DNA from 2 places in the Actinocorallia herbida genome. Region 2 is predicted to be linked to the other one. Evidence: riboswitches for the same ligand, from Rfam matches in the RefSeq annotation. Region 2 holds a riboswitch; the other holds the start of a gene.
The links. Region 2 has a riboswitch for cyclic di-AMP ahead of EDD29_RS01590 (C40 family peptidase). Riboswitches for the same ligand answer to the same signal wherever they lie in the genome.
Positions count from the first base shown of each region.

Region 1 (11,808 bases), 1.1 Mb from region 2:
CGGAGATGAACGGGGGAATGGGCAGCCCGCAGTCCACGAGGGTGCCGAGCTCACCGATGACCGCGCCGCCCCTGACCTTGACCGCGCCGATCTCGGTGATGCCGCACTCGTCGGCGGAGCCGCCGGTGGTCTCCAGGTCGACGACGGTGAAGGTGACCTCGGCCAGCGGGGTGCCGAGGTCGTCGAGGGTGCCTTGAACGCCTTGCATGGTCGGCACCGTATGGGCCGCGTGTGACAAAATCTGCACAGACCGAAAGGAGCGGGACCATCACTTCGGACGAGAGCCTCAGTGGGCCGCTGCCCGAGGCGGTGCGCCGCCGCGTGGTCGACGCCGCCGCCGAAGTGCTGGCCGCCCTGCCCGCCGACGACGTTCCCTTCCCGCTCAGGCGGATCGTGAAGTTCCGGCCGAAGGCACGCGCGCGCGAGGGCGGCTCGGTCATCGCCAAGCAGCTCGACGCCGACGCGGTCTTCCGCGCCAAGGTCGGCGACCGCCTGCGCGAGTCCGAGCCGGAGCTCGCCGAGGCGCTGGAGCGCGGGGAGCGCCCGGAGGGCGCCGACGCGGTGCAGGTCGCCGTGGCCGCCTATCTGCTGCGTCCCGGAGGGTGGCCCGCGCATGTGGAGGCGGCCAGGGCCGAGCTGGTCCGGGCCGCCGAGAACGCCCGCGAGTCCCAGGCCGTCCAGGAGGCCGCCGCGATGCGGGAGCGGCTGGAGGAGGCCCGGACGGCCCACGCGGCCGAGACGGGCAGGCTCAGGGCCGAGCTGAAGGACGCCAAGGCCGAGGTGGCGGATCTTCGCCGCAAGATCGGCGAGGAGCGCAGGACGGCCCGCGACGCGGTCGAGCGCGCGGCGGACCTCGATGAGGGGCGGCGGGCCGACCGCGAGGAGTCCCTGAGCGCGTTCGGCGCGCTGGAGCGGGAGCTGAAGGCGGTGCGGGCGAAGCTCGGCTCGGCCGAGGCGGCGCTGGAGTCCCACCGCAAGGCCGCCCGCGAGGGGCGCAGCATCGAGGACGTCAGGCTGCGGCTGCTGCTGGACACCCTCGTCGACGCCGCGCAGGGGGTGCGGCGCGAGCTGAACCTCCCCTCGGTCATCTCCCGGCCCGCCGACCATGTCGCGGGCGCGGTGGAGGCCGGGACCGCGGCGCACGGCAGGTCGCTGGCGGAGCCGGACGCCCAGCTCTTCCAGGAGCTGCTCATGGCGCCCCGCGCGCATCTGATCGTCGACGGCTACAACGTCACCAAGACCGGCTACGGCGAGCTGCCGCTGGCCGACCAGCGGGCCCGGCTGATCAGCGGGCTCGGCGGGCTGTACTCCCAGACGCACGCGGAGATCACCGCGGTCTTCGACGGCGCCCAGGTGGAGGGGCATGTCGCGGTGCAGGCGCCGCGCGGGGTCCGGGTGCTGTTCAGCAGGCCGGGGCAGATCGCCGACGAGCTGATCGCCGAACTCGTCCAGGCCGAGCCGCCGGGCAGGGTCTTCGTCGTCGTCTCCTCCGACCAGGAGGTCGCGGCGTCGGCGCGCCGCGCGGGCGGCAGGACCGCCACGGCGGGCCTTCTCCTCAAGCGCCTCGGCCGCTTCTGACCGTTCCTGAGCACTGTCCAGGAGTGTCCTCCCAGGTGAGTGCGTCTGTCCCGAACGGTGCTGGACAGACTGGTCCCCCGGCTTTCACGCGCCCGGTGGAGCGGCGGATCGTGTCCGCCCTCCGGTCCGGGCGGGGCGGGGTTCCTCACGCCTGGGGTCGTGGTGCCGGGCCTGGACGGTCCGATGCCCCGCATCATCGCTCTGGTGGTGTGGGGGCGGTGCCGTCCGTCGCCGGGCGCCATGGCCTTGGGCGCGCCGTCCGATCACGAGACTCGCTGCCTCATGACGGCTGGTCTTGATCTTGCGCGTGCTGGTGGCCTGCTGCCAATACCGCGCTCCCCACCGGCTGGTGTAGGCCGCGTCCACCGCCACCAACGCGATCCCTTGTTCGGCGGCCATCGACACCAGCCGGGCCTTCAAGCGGCCCGTCGGGATGCCGTGGACGACCTGCCGCAGGCGCCGTCTGCCGTGCCTCTCGCGGGTTTTGACGTCGGTGAAGTCGAGGTCCTCGATGGCGATCGCCGCCACGCCAAGGTGCCGGGTCCAGTGCAGCAGTCGGGTGAGGGCGTGGCGGAGCTGCGCGTCCCGATGCGGGGCGCTGCCCGACAGGTCGTAGGAGAACCGGCGGGGCCTTCCGATCGGGTTGCCGCGGGTGTTGAGGTGCCAGGCGGCGAGGTGGTCGGCGTTGGTGTCGACCCCGACCACACCAGCAGCCAGCGCGGCCTCCAGCGGGACCACTCGCGCGGGCGTCCGCTGCCAGGATGCGTCCACGTACCAGCGGTCTCGGGCGGGGTCGAGGTGGATGCGGTAGGCCACCGCCCGGTCCGCCTCGACCCGATCCGCCCACTCCCGGCCCCGATGGGCGAAGCAGGCGCGGGCGGCCAGCGTGTACCGGCCGTGGGGGGCGTTGGCGAGACCGGCCGGCGGGGCGGGCAGCTTGATCGACACCTGCCCATCGGGAGTGACGCGCAGGGTCTCGTTGCCGTACCGCTTGCCGGTCTCGCCATCCGCGGACAGGAACCAGCGGGCCGCCTCCCACCGCTCCTCACTCATCCCGGCGGCCTCCAGTTGATGCCGGCCACGAGCGAGTGCCTTTCCGCCCCGCACCACCCGTACCCGGCCGTCGGCCCTGTCCGCTGCGACCTGCTGCCGGCGCTGCTTCAGCACCGTGAGGCGACGGGACTTGCCGAACCACTCCGCTGCTGACCGGTACCCTCCCGGCACGCCCCGAGCGCCCTTCTGCCCGACCGGCAGAGCAAGCCGACCAGTGATCGTGGTGATGGCGGCGTCGAGGGTCGTGATGTGGGAGGTCTGGGAGCGGCGGGCCAGCGCCCACTGATCATGGGAGGCCTTCGTGATCGCGCCCGCCCACCTCGATGACGATCCCGCGGTCGGCTCCCGTTTGCGCTCGGCCCACCGCCGTGCGCTGTGGCCCAGCCCGTCACCGCAGCGGACCTTGAGGTCCCGGGACGCCAGCGATCCCAGATGCGCGCCGACCCGACGCAGCACCTCCTCGTCCCGGGCGGTGAGGCCTTTCAGACGGGTCCGCACCGACACACCACAAGCCTCCGCAACCAGAAACGGCGCGGCCATCGACCGCAGCGGCATCGACACACCCACAGCAGACGACCCCCTTCACCTGGCCGAAGTCACCGAACGTGACCGATCGAGAACCTAATCCCGATGCCAGGGCCATGTCCGGGGAATCGGACAACACACAATCCACGCCATGCCGCCGGAACCAGCGGCCGCACCCCGACCCGGGGACACGACGACCAGCACCACCGACACCACGCACACGACCTTGTGGACGCTTCCGAACACTCCTGAACACTCAGCGGGCAACAGTTCACTACCCCCGTTTCCAGCGCTCTTCCCGCCCCGGGTCCGACGGCCCGGTCCGACGGCTGCGTGGCGGCTGCGTGCCGATCGTGTGACGGGCGTGTGGCGGGCGCTGAGCTGCCCTGACGCGGCGGGATCCCGGCTAAACCCGCGAGGCGTGAGAAAACCGTGAAATAGCGGCGTTCCGGTTGTGAGAGGCCGCCTTCCGCACTAGGGTCAACCGCTGACAAACCAGTGCAAGAAGGGGCGTTTTCCGCTGTGGCCGTAGACACTCCGAAGTACCGCAGCCTGGCCGTCGCCTGCCTGGCCGCCGCCCTCGTCTGGAGTGTCCCCGGGGCCGCCCTCGCCGAGCCGACCCAGGCCGAGGCGCAGAAGAAACTGGACAAGCTCACCGAGCAGGTCGAGCAGCTCGTCGACAAGTTCAACGCCCTGAACGGCGACCTCAAGGTCGCCAAGCGCAAGCTCTCCTCCGCGAAGAAGGCGGCGACCCGCGAGCAGAAGGCCTACGACGACGCGCGCGAGGGCGTCGTCCAGATGGCCGCCGACGCCTACAAGACCGGCGACATCAGCGACATCACCACGCTGCTGTCCTCCGGCGACCCGCAGGACGTCCTCGACCAGGTGTCGATCTTCTCCCACGTGACGAACCAGCGCGGCGACAAGATCAAGGACTTCCTCGCCTCCACCCAGCGGATGGAGCGCGAGAAGGGCAACGCCCAGGACGCCTTCGACAAGGTCAACGCCAAGGTCAAGGACATCAAGGACCAGAAGGCGGTGATCGACAAGGCCATCGACAAGCAGAAGGACCTCGTCGAGAGCCTCGGCGGCGACACCGCGACGACGAACGGCCCTGTCGGCGGCACCTACACCGGTCCGGCCAGCGGCCCCGCCCGCACCGCCCTGGACTACGCCTACAAGCAGCTCGGCAAGCCGTACATCTACGGTGGGACGGGCCCCACGGGCTACGACTGCTCCGGCCTGACCTCGAAGTCCTGGGCCGCGGCGGGCGTCGCGATCCCGCGCACCGCCGCCTCGCAGTACAACTACACCGCCAGCAAGCGCGTCTCCTACGAGAACCTCCAGCCCGGCGACCTGATCTTCTTCAGCGGGCTCGGCCACGTCGGCATGTACGTCGGCGGCGGCGAGATGATCCACGCCCCCCGTACGGGCAAGAACGTGGAGATCGTCACCATTACCTCCGGCTACTACCGCGACCGCTTCGTCGGCGGCGGCCGGCCGTAGCCGCGGGCCGCGACCGCGGTCCCGCGTAACACCCCTGAAACGCCTGATTTACGGCGGTTTCGAGGTCCCGGAGGGCTCCCCGGCAGGGTGAGACCTGTGTCACCCTCCGGCAAAAGCCCGCTTCACCAGGGCTTACCTGGGCGTGGTCATCTTTGCGGGGCATTTGCCTTTCGCTGTTTCTTTGGTACCTTCGAGTTGAAGGCAGCGTTATCCGAACGTTGCCGACCGGTGGCTCCACCCAGGAGCCCCCCGTGGTACCCAGCCGACCAGCCTGATCCGAGAGCCGGTGTCTAGGACGACACCCGAGCCGCGCAGTGAAGCGTAGGACAGTGCGATCTGAGCCCTTTTGAGGGCGTCGGCGTCACCGACAAATCAACCCGCAGTCGTGCGGTCGAGCGGCGGACTCATGTCTCCGCCCTCCTCGGGCCCCATCACGCCCTCCGCCACGGCCAACGCCGAGTCCGCGCACGCGCGGAGCCGGGGACCCAACCCGCAGGCACCCCGAACCACCCCCAAAGGGTTCGAGCCATGCCCGCGGAGGGGTTAATCGGCCGGTCGCTCCCCAAAGCGACAGGTCGTAGGGCACTTCTCCACTTCCGCCCGCACCCGACAGCTAACCCGGTAGGCGTATGGAAGAAGGAGATTCCCCTGTCTCGCACCCTTGGCACTCGTCTGCCTTCCGCCCGACGTGTGCGGCTCGCCTCCGGCCTGCTCGCCACATCGGTACTCGCCCCAGGAGCCCTCATCGCGGTTCCGGCGCAGGCAGCCGCGGTCGAAGCCACGACCACGGAGCAGAAGGCCACCAAGAAGAAAAAGAAGACCTGGGCCCAGCGCAAGAAGATCGCGCAGAAGGCCCTGGCCTGGGCGAAGAAGAAGAAGGGCAAGCCGTACGTCTACGGCGCGGCGGGCCCGAACTCCTTCGACTGCTCCGGACTGGTCGGCTACGTCTACCGCAAGGCGGGCGTGAAGCTGCCGAGGACCACCACCTCGATCTACGCCCACTTCGGGCGAAAGATCAAGTGGAAGGACCTCTACCCCGGAGACCTCGTCTTCTTCTACGGAGGCCGAAGCCATGTCGGCATCGTCTCCAAGGTGTCCGGCAACAAGGTGTGGATGATCCACTCTCCCCGCACCGGTGACCACGTTCGTCAGGTACTGCTCGACAGCTACCGCAAGCAGAACTTCAACGGAGCCGTGCGCCCCTACTAGGCCACGGATCCGACCCACGGCCGATCCCTCCCGGGATCCGCCGCGAGCCTCATCAGTCAAATGCACGCGGGATCGGCCCTCGAACATGGGGGCCGTCCTCCCGCCGAGTCCGCGCCCAGCGCGGAGCCGGGGACCCACTCGCCGATCAGCGATCGGCACGGGGTGAATCGGTGGCTTGCCACCGTAGGGCTATTCCAGGCCCGAATCCGTCAGCTAACCCGGTAGGCGGCATGGAAACAGGAGTTGAAGCAAACTATGTCCGGTCGTCACGCCAAGCAGACCGCCCTGACCCTCAAGCTCACCGGTGGCTTCCTCGCCGCCAGCCTCCTCGGCAGCACCTTCGGCGCCGCAGCGCACGCCAACACGGTCGAGGAGAATACGAAGACCTCCTCGGAGGTCACCGCCTCCGCGCTGAACCTCGCCGGCCTCAGCGGCGTCAGCAAGGGCGGCCTGTCGGCCATCCAGGTCAAGCTGGACGACAAGTCCAAGGCCTCGTCGAGCACCACCTCCGAGGACCGCGCCGGCGCCCAGAGCTCGCGTGACAGCGACGAGAAGCAGGCCATCGCGGGCGTCACCGCCAAGCAGTTCGTCGCCGAGGCCAAGACCCAGCTGGGCCAGTCCGAGGACGCCAGCGGCGAGACCAAGTTCGGCGAGTGGTACGCCGACACCGACCGGGCCGGCGAGACCGTGGCCCGCGACGGAGGCAGCCGCTCCGCCTACCTCGACGCCGAGTGGTGCAACATGTTCGTCTCCTGGGTCGCCGAGCAGACCGGCATGAAGGACACCGTCGGCCAGGACGCCTGGACCGTCGCGCACGCGAAGTGGTTCAAGGAAGAGGGCCGCTGGGGCACCACCCCGAAGCCCGGCGCCATCGTGTTCTTCAACTGGAACGGTGAGAAGGACCTCGACAGCATCGTGCACGTCGGCATCGTCGACCACGTCGACGACGACGGCACCATCCACACCGTCGAGGGCAACACCGGCAACAAGGTCCAGGAGAAGGTCCGGGACGCCAGCCAGATCGTCGGGTACGGCTACCCCGAGTACAAGAGCTGACGGCTCGCGTACTGAAGCCGATCAACCGAAAGGCCCCGGTGCCTCGGAATCCGGGCGCGGTCATAGGATCGCTGCCCATGGAGTCCGACGCACCGGGGCCTTCGCGCGTCCGCACCCGCCGCGCGGTGCTGCGCGCCGGGGCGCTGACGGCGGCGGCCGGGCTGCTCGCGGGCTGCCGCGCCGACCCCGCGCCGACGGCGACGGATCCGGCCACCGGCGCGGTGAAAGCCCTGCTCGAAGCCCGGTCGGCGGCCGTGCTCGCGAAGGACAAGCCGGCCTTTCTGGCCGCGGTGGACCCTGCCGAGCCCGGGTTCCTCGCCCGCCAGGAGGAGCTGTTCGCGGTGCTCGCCGCGCTGCCCCTGGCGTCGTGGCGGGAGACCGTCGAGTCCTTCGACGGGACCCTCGCGCGGGTCAGGACCGCCCACTCCTACGCCGGTTTCGACACCGCCGAGGTGGTGCGGACCGCTTATCTGCGGGTGGGCCCGTCCGGGCTCACCGGCGATGGTGGCGACGGGCACGCCGACGACCCGCAGATCTGGTCGCGCGGGCCGGTCACGGCCGTCCGGGGGGAGTCCTGCCTCGTGGTGGGGGCCGGGCCGCTGGACCAGGTGGCCGCGGGGCTCGACCGGGCCGCCCCGGCCGTCACCGCGGTCGTCGGCCGCGACTGGGCGCGCAAGGCCGTCGCGCTGGTCCCGGTGGACGGCGAGCATGCCAGGGCCCTCGCCGGGGACCGGGACCTCGCCGAGATCGCCGCGCTGGCCGCGGCCCCGCAGAACGCCGACGGGAGCCCGCCGCCCGCCCGGATCCTGGTCTCGCCCGAAGCCTGGCCCCGCCTCAGCGCGCTGGGCCGCCGGGTGGTCCTCACCCACGAGCTGACCCACATCGCCGTGGACGCGGCCTCCGACACCACGACGCCGCTCTGGCTCGTCGAGGGCTTCGCCGACTACGTCGGCTATCTGGACTCCGGCGCCGCGGACCGCGCCGCCGCCGCGGAGCTCGCCCGCGAGGTCAAAGCCGGAAAACTGCCTTCCGCGCTGCCCGGCCACGACGCCTTCGCGGGCTCCTCGCCCCGTCTCAGCCAGTCCTACCAAGAGGCCTGGCTGGCCTGCCGCATGATCGCCGAGACCCACGGCCGGGACAAGCTCGTCGCCCTCTACCGCGCCGCCCGCACCCGCCCCGAGCAGGACGCGCTACGCGACGTCCTCGGCACCGCCGACATCGTCCCCGCCTGGCGTTCCTACCTGCGCGCCCACCTGAGCTGACCCGCACCCCCCACCGGCCTGTCCCCACGCGCCCGATGCCGGACCCTCGGAGGGCCCGGCTTCGCCGGAGGCTCGTCTCCGGGCCGGAGCGGGTGGGGCGCGGGGCGGTATGGGCGGGTCCGGGGCATCGCCGGGGTGCTGGCATTGTTGGGGTGCGATGAAGAGCCTCATAGTGACCAATGACTTTCCGCCGCGTGCGGGGGGGATCCAGCAGTTCGTCCACCAGCTCGCGCTGCGCAGGCCCGAGGACTCGGTGGTGGTGTACGCGCCGCGGTGGAAGGGCGATCGGGCGTTCGACGCGGCACAGCCGTTCCCGGTGGTGCGGCACCCGACGTCGCTGATGCTGCCGGAGCCGTCGGTGCTGCGCCGGGCGCGCGAGATCGCGCGGGCGGAGGGGTGCGACACCGTGGTGTTCGGCGCGGCCGCGCCGCTCGGACTGCTCGCGCCCGCGTTGCGCCGCGCGGGCCTCGGGCGGGCCGTGGGGATCACCCACGGGCACGAGGCGGCCTGGGCGCAGCTGCCCGCCGCGCGCGGCCTGCTCCGCAGGATCGGCGACGGGCTCGACGTGCTCACCTACCTCGGCGACTACACCAGGTCCCGGATGGCCGCCGCGCTGTCCCCGCAGGCCGCGGCCCGGATGACGCGGCTCGCCCCGGGCGTCGACGAGTCGGTGTTCCGGGCCGGGGCGGGCGGCGCGGAGGTGCGCAAGCGCCACGGGCTCGACGGGCGGCCGGTGGCGGTGTGCGTGTCGCGGCTGGTGCCGCGCAAGGGCCAGGACACCCTCATCCGGGTGTGGCCCGCGGTGCGCGCCCGGGTGCCGGACGCGATGCTCCTGCTCGTCGGCGGCGGCCCCCACCGGGCCGAGCTGGAACGGCTGGTCGACGAGGCGGGGGTGCGCGGCTCGGTGGTGTTCACCGGCGCGGTGCCGTGGCGCGAACTGCCCGCCCACTACGACGCGGGCGACGTGTTCGCGATGCCGTGCCGGACCCGGCGCGGCGGCCTCGATGTGGAAGGGCTCGGGATCGTCTACCTGGAGGCGTCGGCGACGGGCCTCCCGGTCGTCGCGGGCGATTCCGGCGGGGCGCCCGACGCCGTCCTGGAGGGCGAGACCGGGACCGTGGTGCCGGGCCGGTCGCCCGGCGCGGTGGCCGACGCGGTCGCGCGGCTGCTCGCCGATCCGGCGGCCGCCCACACGATGGGGGAGCGCGGCAGGGCCTGGGTCGAGCGCGAGTGGACCTGGTCGCGCCAGGCCGAGAGGTTCGCCGCGGTCCTGGAGGGCCGCCCGCCCGCTTGACGCACGGGCTCCGACGCTCGGGCCTGACGGCACGAGGACGCCGGCGCTCACGGGGAGCGCCGGCGTCGTGGTCGTGCGGCCGGGAGGCGGTGCGCCTCCCGGGTGGCCAGAGGGTCAGCGGCCCTGGCCTCGGCGCAGCGGGAGGGACTTCTTGGCCGCCGCGTGCCTTCCCGTCTTGGCCTGCGTCGTCGTCTGGCGCTGCTTGTTGCGCGCCGAGCGCCGCCGGTCGTTCTGGGTGCCCTCTTCGATCTCGTTGCGTGATAGCCGGGCCATCGCTGGTCAACCCCCTTCACGGACGGTCACGGAAACCATCCATCGGTTGACACTCAGTATTGATGGGGATGAACCAGGGCGGAACCGGCGAAAGGTAGATCCTGGGTACGTCCTGTCCGGGACTACCGGTAGATCTCCTCGATCACCGGCGCGAAGCCGGTGACGACCAGGTGCCGCTTCACCTTGAGAGACGGGGTCAGGTAGTCGTTCTCGACGGTGAAGTCGTCGGGCAGGATCTTGAACTTCTTGATCTGCTCGGCGTGCGACACCGACAGGTTCGCCGACTCGACCGCCTTGGCGATCTCCGCGATGACCTTGGGCTCCTCGGCCAGCTCCGCGATCGACTTGCCCGCCAGGCCGTGGGAGGCCTGCCACGGCTCGATCGCCTCGGGGTCGAGGGTCACCAGGGCGGCGACGAACCGCTGCCCCTCGCCGACCACCAGGCACTGGCTGACCAGCGGGTGCGCCCGGACGCGGTCCTCCAGCGGGGCGGGCGCGACGTTCTTGCCGCCCGCGGTCACCAGGATCTCCTTCTTGCGCCCGGTGATCGACAGGAAGCCCTCGTCGTCCAGGGCGCCGAGGTCGCCGGTGTGGAACCAGCCGTCCTCGATCGCGTCCTTGGTGGCCTGCTCGTTGTTCCAGTAGCCGGGGAGCACGCCGATGCCCTTGGCGAGCACCTCACCGTCCTCGCCGATCCGGATGGACGTGCCGGGCAGGGGTCGGCCGACCGAGCCGATCTTGATGTGCCGCGGGGTGTTCACCGACAGGGGCGCGGTGGTCTCGGTGAGGCCGTAGCCCTCCAGGATGGTGATCCCGACGCCGCGGAAGAAGTGGCCGAGCCGATCGCCGAGCGCGGCGCCGCCGGACACCGCGTGGGTGACGTTCCCGCCGACCGCCTCGCGCAGCTTGCCGTAGACGAGCCGGTCGAACACCGCGTGCTTGACCTTGAGGCCGAGGCCGGGTCCGCCCTGGGCGTCCAGGGCGCGGCTGTAGGCGATCGAGGTCTCCGCGGCCTTGGCGAAGATCTTGCCCTTGCCGCCGGTGATCGCCTTCTGCTCGGCGCCGTTGTAGACCTTCTCGAACACGCGCGGCACGGCGAGCAGGAAGCTCGGCTTGAAGGACCCGAGGTCGTCCAGGAGGTGCTTGATGTCGGGGCTGTGCCCGAGGACCACGCCGGACTCGATCACCAGCACCTGGATCATCCGGGCGAAGACATGCGCCAGCGGGATGAACAGGAGGGTCGAGCCCTGGGCGTGGCCGAGGATCTCGTCGAGCTCGCCGGCCCGCGCGTTGCGGCACAGTTCCACGAAGTTGCCGTGGGTCAGCTCGCAGCCCTTGGGGCGGCCGGTCGTGCCCGAGGTGTAGATGAGGGTGGCGAGATCGGCCAGCGAGCGGGAGGTGCGGCGCTCCTCCAGCAGCTCGTCGGAGACCTCGGCGCCGGCCTCGGCCAGCTCCGTCAGCCCGCCGTCGTCGATCACCCAGACGCGCTCGCCGCCGGCCTCCTTGATGGACGCCTTGTGCACGGCGGACTCGGCGAACACGCCGAACGCGCCGGAGTCCGAGAGGATCCAGGTGATCTGCTCGACCGAGGAGGTCTCGTAGATCGGCACGGTCACCGCGCCGGCGGTCCAGATGGCGTAGTCGACGACCGTCCACTCGTACCGGTTGCGCGACAGCAGCCCGATCCGGTCGCCCGGCTGGACGCCGAGGGCCACCAGGCCCTTGGCGACCGCGACGACCTGGTCGCGGAACTCGCCGATGGAGACGGGCTGCCAGTGGCCCTTGCCGTCCGGCCGCTTGAACGCGATCTTGCGCGGCTCGCGGGCGGCACGCTCGAACACGGTGTCCGTCGTCGTCGCCGAGGCGGGCACCTCCACCAAAGCGGGGGCGGTGTATTCACGCACTGAACTGGTCCTTCGCGTCTTCGCGGGTGGGGCTTCCAGGAACGTACCGTGAATTCGCTACCGACCGGTAGCCCCGGCTTCGAGGATATCGCGGCGTGCTCGTTCCTTGACCTGACCGCGACGTTATGTTGGAGGCATGCGGATCCAC
Region 1 is NZ_RJKE01000001.1:1,380,233-1,392,040, forward strand. It holds gene EDD29_RS06565 (DEDD exonuclease domain-containing protein) at 1-247, opposite strand, end outside; gene EDD29_RS06570 (NYN domain-containing protein) at 232-1,578, shown strand; gene EDD29_RS06575 (transposase) at 1,663-3,129, opposite strand; gene EDD29_RS06580 (C40 family peptidase) at 3,679-4,662, shown strand; cyclic di-AMP (ydaO/yuaA leader) riboswitch at 5,106-5,306, shown strand; gene EDD29_RS06585 (C40 family peptidase) at 5,353-5,871, shown strand; cyclic di-AMP (ydaO/yuaA leader) riboswitch at 5,963-6,114, shown strand; gene EDD29_RS06590 (C40 family peptidase) at 6,127-6,927, shown strand; gene EDD29_RS06595 (hypothetical protein) at 7,005-8,189, shown strand; gene EDD29_RS06600 (glycosyltransferase family 4 protein) at 8,347-9,483, shown strand; gene EDD29_RS45285 (hypothetical protein) at 9,598-9,756, opposite strand; gene EDD29_RS06605 (AMP-dependent synthetase/ligase) at 9,879-11,660, opposite strand; gene EDD29_RS06610 (metallophosphoesterase family protein) at 11,797-11,808, shown strand, end outside.
Region 1: another riboswitch for cyclic di-AMP. It lies ahead of EDD29_RS06585 (C40 family peptidase); the one in region 2 lies ahead of EDD29_RS01590 (C40 family peptidase).

Region 2 (11,808 bases):
GAGCATCACCCGGGCGTTCGAGGACCTCGGCTACCAGGTCGACACCGGCTTCGAGACGCGCGCCGCGGTGGACGGCAACCTCGTCCTCACCCGGGGCGAGTGGCCCGACCAGGCCGTCAGGATGAGGCTGGAGGACGGCACGCTGCGCGCGAAGATGCTGCGCACCCGCCCCCTGGAGAGCGAAGACGACCGCAGGCGCGACGCCGAACGCGAGCGGCAGTGGTGCGACGAGTTCGAGGCGGCCCAGGCGAGACTCGCCGCCGAAGGACTGGGAATGGCCGTGACCTGGCGTCTCGAGCCGGGGGCCGAGGAGCTTCCCGTCACGGAAGAATCGGGGCAGCAGGCCCGACGCAAGCAGCACAAGCCGAAGGAACGCCGTCTTGAGTACTGAGCAGCCGACACTGGGCGGGCGCCTCATGGGCTGGCCGCCGTTCATCCGCGAACTCGACGCCACACTGTCGGTGCACTCGCAGTACGTCCTGTCGGGCAACCTCTACGACAGTTTCCTGTTCCCCAACGGCGGTGGCGAGATAGCCCTGCTGCCCTTGCGGGAACTGCTGTGGGAGGCCCTCCAGCCGAGCGGCATCTCGTGCCTGGTCATCTACGACCCCGTCGACGGCCTCCGGGTCCACCCCGACGACGAGGACGCGGCCGCCGCGGCGACCAAGCTCCTCGGCAAGTGGGACGCCAAGCCGTCGCTCGAAGGGCTCACCAAGCACCTGGCGGCCCTGGCGCGCCCCACCGAGCAGGTGCGCGCGGCGTTCGTCATCGAGGGCGCCTCGCGGATCGCCTCCTCGCCCACCGACCTCCAGCCCGCCGAGCGCGACTTCTTCCGGTTCTGCGAGAAGCTGGCGCGCACCGCGCGGCCGGTGCGGGTGCCCGGCATCCGGCCCAAGCCGTTCTACAACCCGATCATCTGGCTCGCCGAGCGGCCCGGCGACCTCCCACCGTGGCTGGTGACCGGCAACGACGCGATCCGCGAGATCGTGCTGCCGCGCCCGCACCTGGGCGACCGCCAGCAGACCGCCAGGCTTCTGGCCCGCGCCTTCGCCGCCGACCCCTCCGCGGACCACGCCGCGGCCGACGCGTGCGACGCGTTCGCCGAGCAGGCCGACGGGCTCACCCTCCAGTCGATGATCGAGATCACCCGGCTGGCCAAGGAGCAGAACGTCGACCTGTACGGGCTGCCCGACGCGGTGCGCACCTACAAGCTCGGCGTCCTGGACAACCCGTGGTCGCGCGGGCACCTGCGCAAGCGCGTCCTGGACGGCGAGCGACGGGTGCCGGAACGGGTGCTCGGGCAGCCCCAGGCCGTCACCAAGACCCTCGACATCCTCAAGCGGGCGGTCCTCGGCCTCTCCGGCGCGCAGGCCACCAAATCGGGCTCCCGCCCGCGCGGCGTGCTGTTCTTCGCCGGGCCCACCGGCACCGGCAAGACCGAGCTGGCCAAGGCGATCACCTCGCTGGTGTTCGGCGACGACTCGGCCTACCTGCGGTTCGACATGTCCGAGTTCTCCGCCGAGCAGGCCGGCGACCGGCTGATCGGCTCCCCGCCCGGCTACGTCGGGCACGAGGCGGGCGGCGAGCTGACCAACGCCGTCCGGGAGGACCCGTTCCGGGTGATCCTGTTCGACGAGATCGAGAAGGCCCATCCGCGGATCCTCGACAAGTTCCTGCAGATCCTGGAGGACGGGAGGCTCACCGACGGGCGCGGCCACACCGTCCACTTCTCGGAGTCCATCCTCATCTTCACCTCGAACCTGGGGTCGTCCAAGGTGATCCCCGGACTCGGGTACGCCGAGATCGAGCACCGGATCAAGGCGGCGATCTCCGACCACTTCACGTCGGTGCTGAACCGGCCGGAACTGCTGAACCGGCTCGGCGACAACGTCATCGTCTTCAACTTCGTCGCCGCCGAGGCGGCCTCGAAGATCTTCGACCTCCAGCTGGAGAACATCTGCCGCCGCGTCACCGAGGAGCACCGGGTGTCGCTCGCGGTGAAGTCCGAGGTGCTCGGCACCCTGCGCGAGTGGTGCACCGCCGAGCTGGACAAGGGCGGCCGCGGCATCGGCATGGCGCTGGAGGCGCACTTCGTCAACCCGCTCGCCCGCGCGCTGTTCGAACGGGAACTGGCACCGGGCGAGAAAGTCACCGTCACCGGGATCAAACGGGCGGGCAGCATCGTCGAACTCGATGTGACCACAGGACCCGACACGCCCGAGACGGCGGACACGGACAAGACCCTCGACGCGGCGGGCTCGACGGAGTGAACGGCGAGGGGATGGGCGGCGGCGGGGCGGAGATCCGGGACGGCGACGTCCCTATCCGGCTCGCCAAGGTGCACCATCCGGTGACCGCTCTCGGCCCCGGCACCCGCGCGGGGATCTGGTTCCAGGGCTGCACGCTCGCCTGCCCCGGCTGCCTCTCCACCGACACCTGGCCCGCCGACGACGGCAAGGTCGTCCCGGTCTCCGAGGTGCTCGACTGGCTGGGCGGTCTGCCGCCCGTCGACGGCGTCACGATCTCCGGCGGGGAGCCGTTCCAGCAGCCGAGGGCGTTGGCCGCCCTCCTGCGGGGCATCCACGTGTGGCGTGGGTCACGGGAGTTCGACATCCTCCTTTATTCCGGATATGTAAGCTCACGGTTGTCCCGCGACCCGGAGTCGCGGAACATCCTGGACCTGTGCGACGCTGTCGTGGCAGGGCCGTACGTGGAACGGCTCGACGACGGCTCCCCGCTGCGGGGGTCGGCGAACCAGACGCTCGTCCCGATGACGGCCCTAGGCCGGAAGCGGTACGCGCACGAGGGACACGACGGGCGACGCATGCAGGTGTGCGTCGAGGACGGTGCGGAAGGACGGCGGGTGTACTACATCGGCATCCCGCGCCGAGGCGACATGGATCGTCTGAGCGCGGTGCTGGACGGGGCCGGGGTACGAGCCGGGGAGGCGTCATGGAGACTCTGACCTGCGAGGTCTGCCAGACCCCGCACAACCCAGGCGATCTGATCTGCCTGACGTGCGGGAACAACCTCACCCGCGGGCGGCGCCGCCGTCCGCAGCAGCCCGCCGACTCCTACGGGCAGTCTCAGCCGCAGCCGGGCTACGGGCAGCCCCAGGGCGGCGCAGACCCTTACGGCCAGCCCCAGCAGGGCGGCGGCTACGGCCAGCCGCAGCCGCAGGGCGGCCAGGACCCTTACGGCCAGCCCCAGCAAGGGCAGGACCCCTACGCACAGCCGCAGCAGGGCTACGGGCAGCAGCAGCCCCAGCAGGGCGGGTACGGCAACGCGCAGCAGGGCTATGGGCAGCCCCAGGGCGGCCAGGACCCTTACGGCCAGCCCCAGCAAGGGCAGGACCCCTACGCACAGCCGCAGCAGGGCTACGGGCAGCAGCAGCCCCAGCAGGGCGGATACGGGCAGGACCAGTACGGCCAGCCGCAGCAGCAGGGCGGCTACGGCCAGCAGGGCGGCTACGGGCAGCCGCAGGGCGGCCAGGACCCGTACGGCCAGCCCCAGCAAGGGCAGGACCCTTACGGCCAGCCGCAGCAGGGCCAGGACCCCTACGCGGCGCCGCAACAGGGGCAGGACCCTTACGGGCAACCACAGCAGGGCGGCTACGGGCAGCAGCCTCAGCAGGGCGGTTATGGGCAGCCCCCGGCGCAGGATCCCTACGCGGCACCGCAGCAGGGCTACGGGCAGCAGCAGCCCCAGCAGGGCGGCTACGGCAACCAGGACCCTTACGCGCAGCAGCCGCAGCAGGGCTACGGGCAGCCGCAGGGCGGCCAGGACCCTTACGGCCAGCCCCAGCAGGGCGGCTACGGACAGCAGCCCCAGGGGCAGGACCCTTACGGCGCGCCCCAGCCGGGCTACGGACAGCCCCAGGACCCGTACGGCCAGCGGCGCGGCCCGCTGGACCCGCCGCCCGCGAGGGACGGCACGCTGGTCCCGCCGGAGCACCGGCAGCAGGGCGGTCCCGGCGGCGACAGCACCGCGGCGATGTGCCCGCACTGCGAGAGCGTGCTGGTCAACCCGGCCGCGACCCAGTGCAACGTCTGCCTGAAGCCGCTGCGCCCGGGCGGTGGCCCGACGCTGCGGCTGGCGTTCCCGACGGGCGAGCTGAAGGTCACCATGGGCCAGCAGCTCATCCTCGGCCGCGACGCGGGCCAGTCCCCGGCCGCGTCCACCTTCACCCAGTACGACAATGTCTCGCGCAAGCACGCCACGGTCTGGCTCGACCCGTCCGGCGTCGCCAAGGTGCGCGACGAGCGTTCGACCAACGGCACGTTCGTCAACGGCGAGCGGCTTTCCCCGGGCGTCGAGGCGTTCCTCCAGGACGGCGACTCGCTGCGCCTGGCCGCGGACGTCACCGGCACCATCCACCTGGCCTGACGCGCCCGGCGGGCCGGTTCGGTCCGGCCCGCCGCACGCGCTCGTGTCCCAGGCCGGCGTAGGTCGCGGACACATAACCGGTCATGGGTTTAGATCAAAATGTCACACGCCTTTTGTACGATCACGCCATCGTGAGTGGAGGCGAGATCCCAGTGCGTCGCAGTGTCCTCACAGCCTTGGCCGTCGTGGTCTCCGTGCTGTCCCCCATCCAGGCCTCGGCCCGCGCCGAGGACCCACCCGTCACGTCGGCCTCGGTGACCCTCGCCGCCGACGCCAAGGACGTCGCCACGGGCACGAAGGTGACTCTGACAGGTACTTTGCGCGGTGAGACCGCCGAGGGCGCCACGGTGGATCTGACGGGCCGCGAGGTGGTCATCCGCGAGGTGGACCGCCGTGACGAGGAGCTGACCGCGGTGACCGACGCCAAGGGCGTCTTCACCAAGGTCGTCACCCCGCACACGACCACCTACTGGGAGGCGGCGTTCACGCTCGGCGCCAAGGAGTACACCAGCCGCCCCGTGGGGGTGCGGGTGCTGGACGGCACGCTGCTCTTCGACTTCGCGGTCGCGCACGACGCGCGCCGGCAGGTCACCGCCTCGGCCCGGTTCAAGCTCAGCACGGACCCGGGCCCGGGCGGCGCCGACTCCGCCGTCCAGTTGCAGTTCTCCCCGGACGGCAAGGAGCCCTGGCGGACCGCGCAGACGCTGCGGCCGGACCACGAGGGCCGGCTCGCCACGTCGTTCCGGCAGTCCACGCCCGGCTGGTGGCGGATGTACTTCCCCGGCACGAAGAACTACGCCCCGGCCACCACCAAGGTGATCAAGGCCTGGCGCTGGTCGACCTCCATCACCGGGCTCAAGGTCACCCCGCGCAAGCTCAAGGTCGGCAAGAAGATCACCGTGACGGGCGTGCTCAAGCGCTTCACGGCCAAGAGCAGGAAGAAGACGGTCCCCTTCGCGGGCCGCAAGGTCACCGTCATCTTCAAGTGCCTCAAGGGCGCCGCCTGGTACACCGCGGTCTCCGGCAGAACCTCGAAGAAGGGCACCTTCACCCTCAAGCCCAAGACCTGGTGCGACGCCAACTACCAGGTCGTCTTCGACGGCTCGGCCGACACCTTCCGCGCCTACTCCAAATCCGTCAAGATCGACACCAAGGGCAAGCCCCTGCTCTAGCCGTGTCGGCCACCGCAGACAGAATGAGGCCCGCTCCGGGACCCCGGAGCGGGCCTCATCGCGTCGGCAGGTCCCGGTCCACCAGCAGGTGGCAGTGGAACCTCGGCCCGCGCGTACCCCGGCCATCTGCTCCGCTGGGCCGATTCCGGCCGGACCGCGCGGTCGTTGTCCGCGTGGGACTTCGAGGTGATCCCCACGGCCATCTCCACCTGGTCGGCGGCCGGCGGGCCGCACCCCGGCCTAAGCGCCTCCTCGTGGGTCTGCGCGCAGGGAACGTCCACAGCCAGGGTAGGCGGAACCATGCCGAAGGACCCGGCCTCTTCGCAGGCGAGGCCGGGTCCTTCGGGGTGTAACGGGGTGCTTCGGGTCAGGCGCGCTTGGCCCGCGCGGCGGTGCGCTCGCGCTCCTTGGTGTCGAGGATGACCTTGCGGAGGCGGACGGCGGTCGGGGTGATCTCGACGCACTCGTCGTCCCGGATGAACTCCAGGGCCGCTTCCATGGAGAGCTTCTTCGGCGGGACGAGGCGGTCGAACTCCTCGGCCGTGGAAGACCGGATGTTGGTCTTCTGCTTCTCCTTGGTGATGTTGATGCTCATGTCGTCGTTGCGCGAGTTCTCGCCGACGATCATGCCCTCGTAGACCTCGGTGGAGGGGTCGATGAACAGGGTGCCGCGCTCCTGGATGTTGAACATCGAGTAGGTGGTCGCGACGCCCGCGCGGTCGGAGACCAGCGAGCCCGTCGGGCGGGTGCGCAGCTCGCCGAACCAGGGCTCGTACTTCTCGAAGACCTGGTGGGCGATGCCGGTGCCGCGGGTGTCGGTGAGGAACTCGGTGCGGAAGCCGATGAGGCCGCGGGCGGGCACCAGGAACTCCATCCGGATCCAGCCGGTGCCATGGTTGGTCATCTGCTCCATGCGGCCCTTGCGGACGGCCAGGAGCTGGGTGACCGCGCCGAGGTACTCCTCGGGGATGTCCACGGTGAGGCGCTCGACGGGCTCGTGCAGCTTGCCGTCGATCTGCTTGGTGACGACGCGGGGCTTGCCGAGGGTCAGCTCGTAGCCTTCGCGGCGCATGGTCTCCACCAGGATGGCCAGCGCGAGCTCGCCGCGGCCCTGGACCTCCCAGGAGTCGGGGCGCTCGGTCGGCAGGATGCGCAGGGACACGTTGCCGATGAGCTCGCGGTCGAGGCGGTCCTTGACGAGACGCGCGGTGACCTTGGTGCCCTTCTCGCGGCCCGCGAGCGGGCCGGTGTTGGTGCCGAGCAGCATGGAGATCGCGGGCTCGTCGACCGTGATGAGCGGCAGCGGGCGCACGTCCTCGGGGTCGGCGAGGGTGTCGCCGATCATGATGTCGGAGATACCGGCGATGGCGATGATGTCACCGGGGCCGGCGGACTCGGCGGGCTTGCGCTCCAGCGCGTCCGTCATCATCAGCTCGGAGATCTTGACCCGCTCGACGCTGCCGTCGTGCTTGCACCAGGCGACCTGCTGGCCCTTCTTGATCGTGCCGTTGTAGACGCGGCACAGGGCGATGCGGCCGAGGTAGCTGGAGGCGTCCAGGTTGGTGACGTGCGCCTGGAACGGGGCGTCCGGGTCGTAGGACGGCGCCGGGATGGTGCTGCGGATGACGTCGAACAGCGGCTCGAGGTCCTCACCGTCGGGCATGTCGCCGTTGCCCGGCTTGTTCAGGCTGGCCCGTCCGGCGCGGCCCGAGGCGTAGACGATCGGGAAGTCGATCTGCTCCTCGGTGGCGTCCAGGTCCATGAACAGCTCGTAGACCTCGTCGATGACCTCGGAGATCCGGGCGTCGGGCCGGTCGACCTTGTTGATGACGAGGATGACCGGCATCTTGGCGGCGAGCGCCTTGCGGAGCACGAACCGGGTCTGCGGCAGCGGGCCCTCGGAGGCGTCCACCAGCAGGACGACGCCGTCGACCATGGACAGGCCGCGTTCGACCTCGCCGCCGAAGTCGGCGTGGCCGGGGGTGTCGATGATGTTCAGGAGAAGGTCACCGTGGTGCACCGCGGTGTTCTTCGCCAGGATCGTGATGCCCTTCTCCCGCTCGAGGTCGTTGGAGTCCATGACGCGCTCGTCGACGGACTGGTTGTCGCGGAAGGCGCCGGACTGCCAGAGCATGGCGTCGACCAGCGTGGTCTTTCCGTGGTCGACGTGGGCGACGATGGCTACGTTGCGCAGGTCATCACGGGTGGCGATGGGCATGGAAGCACGCTCGGTTTCGTGTTGGGATTCGCCGCTTGGAGCAGATCGGATTCACTCACGAGCCGGCGGCGGCAGAACAGCGGTACTCATTGATTCTAGTGGGTTCCCGCCGATGCCAGGTGGGTCGGCCTTCCCGGGCTTCGCCTTGACCGTCCCTTTTCGCGCTATTTGTCACAGTTTGACGTCTTTCGTAAGCTGCGCGCGTGCCGAGTCCCCGCGCCTTGCGGGGAGCCGGGGACCCAAGTGTTTCCCCCGGGGTGAATCCGCTCCCCCAGCGGTAGGGCGTCCTCCCGCCCGAACCCGTCAGCTAACCCGGTAGGCCGCCGAGAGGAGAGACCCCCGTGAAGGGTGCCCGATTCACCTTGGCCACGGCCGTCCTGGCCGGCGCCACGACGCCCCTGCTGCTCGCACCACCGGCCCAGGCCGCCCCCGTCGTGCCGGCGCCGAGGCCCGCCGCCGACACGCTCCAGAAGCGCCTGGACGGCCTTGAGGACCACGTCGCGCAGCTCGACAAGGAGCTGGCCGCGGACCAGAAGGCCGTGCTCGCCGCCCAGAACATAGCGCTCGCCGCGACTACCGAAGCCGACCTCCGGCGCGCCGAGCACCAGGACCTCGCCGACCAGGTCGCGGCGGTTCCCCCACCCGTCAACCTGCTCCAGGCCGCCTTCCTCCGGATCACCGGATCGCCCGCCGACGAGCTGACGGCGCGCAGGGACGCGGCGGCCCGGGTCGCGGACGACGCCTCGGACGCAGAAGGCGCCGCCCGGGCACGGCTCCAGGAGACCGTCCACAGGGTCGCGGAGACCCGCGGCGAGCGCGCCACGACGACCGCGCGGATCACCACGGTCAAGGCCGATCTGCGCGACGCCTACACCTACCAGGGCGTCACCGTGTGGGGCGGCGGCACCGCCGCGGTCGCCACCCGCCACGCCCTCGACCAGCTCGGCGACCCCTACGTCTGGGCCGCCGCGGGACCCGATTCCTTCGACTGCTCAGGGCTCGTCGTCTGGGCGTACGCGCAGGCCGGGAAGCCCGGCCTGCCGCACTTCACCGGTGCGCTCTGGGACCAGGGCACGAAGATCACCAAGGACCGGCTCAGGCCCGGTGACCTCGTGTTCTTCAACCCGAGTCGAAGCCACGTCGGCATCTACATCGGCGAGGGCAAGTTCGTGCAGGCGCCCTCCACCGGAGATGTTGTCAAAATCACACCGCTGGCGGACCGCAGCGACTTCAACGGAGCCGTGCGGGTCTAGCCCGACTCGTCGAGCGCGCGGTCCTTTTTCGGGCCGGGCAGCAGGTGCGGGCGGACGGCGTCGACCACCGGCAGATCGCCGGGCAACCAGGCGACGTCGTCCAGCTCGTGCGCGCCCAGCCAGCGCAGCGCCGAGTGCTCCAGCGCCGCCGGACGGCCCGCGATCAGCCGGGCCGTCCACACCCGCAGCACGCCCGCCTCGCCTATCGGCCAGTCCCCGCCGATCCGGTCGAGCAGCTTGACCGTCACCGCGAGCTCCTCGCGGCACTCGCGGATCAGCGCCGCCTCGTCGGACTCGCCCGGGTCGACCTTCCCGCCGGGCAGCTCCCAGCCCCCGGCCAGGGACGACGGGGCGGCCCGCTGGGCCGCCAGCAGCCGCCCGTCCTCGATGATCGCCGCACCCACCACGACCTGGGCGCCTCGCTCAGCCAAATCGGATCCTCCTCACACGGCGGGACGCCCGCAGCACTTCTTGTACTTGGCGCCCGACCCGCACCAGCACGCGTCGTTCCGTTCCGGCGGCCACGGGATCAGCTCCCCCTCCGGGGTGAAGATGCGGGCGGACAGGTCGGCCCGCATCCCGCGTTCGATCTCCAGCTTGTCCGTCCCCGGGTGGACGTAGCGGGGGCCCGTAGGCAGCCGCTTGCCCGGGACCTCGTACCCGGTCTGCGGCAGGTACGCGCCGACGACCGCCTCGAGCTGGGCGTCGGAACCGCCCAGCCGACGGAAGTGGCCGCGCAGCACCAGCACCAGATCCGGGTCCCAGCCCTCCACCACGCCGCGGCTGAGGTCCTCGGCCAGCCAGCGGACCGCCGTCGCCCGGTCGCCGAGGTCGCCCGCGAGCACCAGGGTGTTCATCAGCCCCTCGAGCGGCTCGACCTGGCCCCGCAACTGCTCCAGGAGGTCCCGCGCGGTCTCGGCGTCACCGTTCAGCGCGTGCAGATGCGCGATCGCGCCGAGCTCCTCCAGCCGCGCCGACTCGTCGACCTCGATCAGCCGGTAGGCCGCCGCGATCGCCTCCTCGTACCGTCTCAGCGAGGTGAGCTGGTCGATCAGCTCGTCGAGGTACTCGGGCACGGTCTCGTCGCCCTTGGCGCGCGGGTCGTCGAGGGCGCGCAGCAGCAGGTCGACGACCGCCTCGCGGCCGCCGACCTCGGCGGCCTCCTCGAGCGCGTCGTCCAGGTCGAGCGGGTGAAAAAGGTCATCGGACAGCACCCGCCCAGTCTGCCAGAGCCCGCCGCGCAACCCGGCCCGCGGCGGGCCGCGCCCTAGCCGAGCGCCTGGATCTGCGCGATGACCGCGTCGTTGGCCAGCGGACGGGTGAAGCCCACCATCGTCGAGACCCGGTAGGGGAACACGCCGATCGCCGGACTGCACTTGGTGCAGCGCGCGACGATCATCTTGTTCTCGCCGATCACCATGCCGACGTGCCCCGGCCGTCCGGGCGCGTTGTTCGGGCCCGACGAGAAGAAGACCAGGTCGCCCGGCTGCTCCTCACCGTCCTTGACCCGCACGCCGAACGGCCACTGGTCGAACGTGACGCGCGGGATCGTCAGGCCCGCCTCCTTGTAGGCCATCTGGATCAGGCCCGAGCAGTCGTAGCCGTCCGGGCCGGTGCCGCCCCAGATGTAGGGCTTGCCGCGCTGCGCCAGGGCGAAATCGATGATCGTCTGGATGAGGGAGTCGGCGTACGCGGGCAGGTCCGCGGTGTCCTTGCAGTCCGGCAGCGCGGCGTTCTGCACCACCTGGAAGTCGCCGGCGGCGTAGGTGTCGGCCCAGTCCAGGACCAGGTCGACGTAGTCCCAGCTGTGGTTGTACATGAACAGCGCGGTGCGGACCTTCTCCGGCGCCTTGTTGTGCTTGAGGTAGGCCGCGGCGCCCGGGATCGCGTCGCGCGGGTCGTACCTGTCCTTGTCGCCGTCGCCGTCGCCGTCGACGCCGAAGGACTTCCAGGTGGCCTCGAGGAACTGCATCGGGCCGCCCGCGCCCGCGTAGTTCTCCCCGCTCAGCACGCCCTCGCCCTTGAGGGTGCCGTGGATCGTCTCGACCCGGCCCACCCCCGCGAGGACGTTCCACGGGATGCCGTACTTCTCGCCCGACGCCTTGTAGAGGGCGAGGTAATCGGCCGGGATGCCCTTGGCGGCCGCGTCCTCCGTCGGCTGGTCGGCGGCCTGGGCGGTGTCGACGCAGTTGCCGTTGCCGCCTCCGCCGCCGAACAGGAACTGGGTCGCGCCGAAGAACGTCGGCACCACCAGCAGCGCGAAGAACAGGGCGCCGAACACACCGACCGCGCCGAGCGCCAGCAGCCTGCGCCTCACTGCGCCTCACCGTCCTCTCCCACATCGGCCGGGGCGAAGGAGAACACCCGCCAGGCGCCTCCCTCGTTCTGCACGGTGACCGCCCAGGACTTGGACTCGGTGCCGCTCCCCGCCGTCGAGGCGACCGTCTGGATGCCGGTCACCACGAACGTCACCGAGGTGGGCCCGAACGTCCGGACCGAGTCCAGGGAGGCGCTGCCCGTGGCGACCTTCTGCGTCTCCCTGCGCTCCTCCAGCACGCCGACGCTCGACGCGCCGGCGCGCAGGTCGTCGTAGACGAGGTCGACGACCATGGGGCGCATCCTGTCGAGGTAGGTCTGCGGCTCCTCGTCGAACCGGTAGGTGCCATAGGCGCTGACGAACCCCTGGGCCGTCGCCGCGGCCGTCGCGAAGTCCTTCCGGCCGAACGGCAGCAGCCGGTAGAGGTCGAACGCGTCCGGGTCGACCTGCTCCGCGATGCCC
Region 2 is NZ_RJKE01000001.1:287,782-299,589, reverse strand. It holds gene EDD29_RS01620 (coiled-coil domain-containing protein) at 1-391, shown strand, start outside; gene EDD29_RS01615 (AAA family ATPase) at 381-2,270, shown strand; gene EDD29_RS01610 (4Fe-4S single cluster domain-containing protein) at 2,267-2,965, shown strand; gene EDD29_RS01605 (FHA domain-containing protein) at 2,953-4,386, shown strand; gene EDD29_RS01600 (hypothetical protein) at 4,563-5,558, shown strand; gene typA (translational GTPase TypA) at 5,926-7,776, opposite strand; cyclic di-AMP (ydaO/yuaA leader) riboswitch at 7,971-8,113, shown strand; gene EDD29_RS01590 (C40 family peptidase) at 8,118-9,029, shown strand; gene EDD29_RS01585 ((deoxy)nucleoside triphosphate pyrophosphohydrolase) at 9,026-9,460, opposite strand; gene EDD29_RS46650 (SEC-C domain-containing protein) at 9,473-10,243, opposite strand; gene EDD29_RS01575 (C40 family peptidase) at 10,297-11,346, opposite strand; gene EDD29_RS01570 (hypothetical protein) at 11,343-11,808, opposite strand, start outside.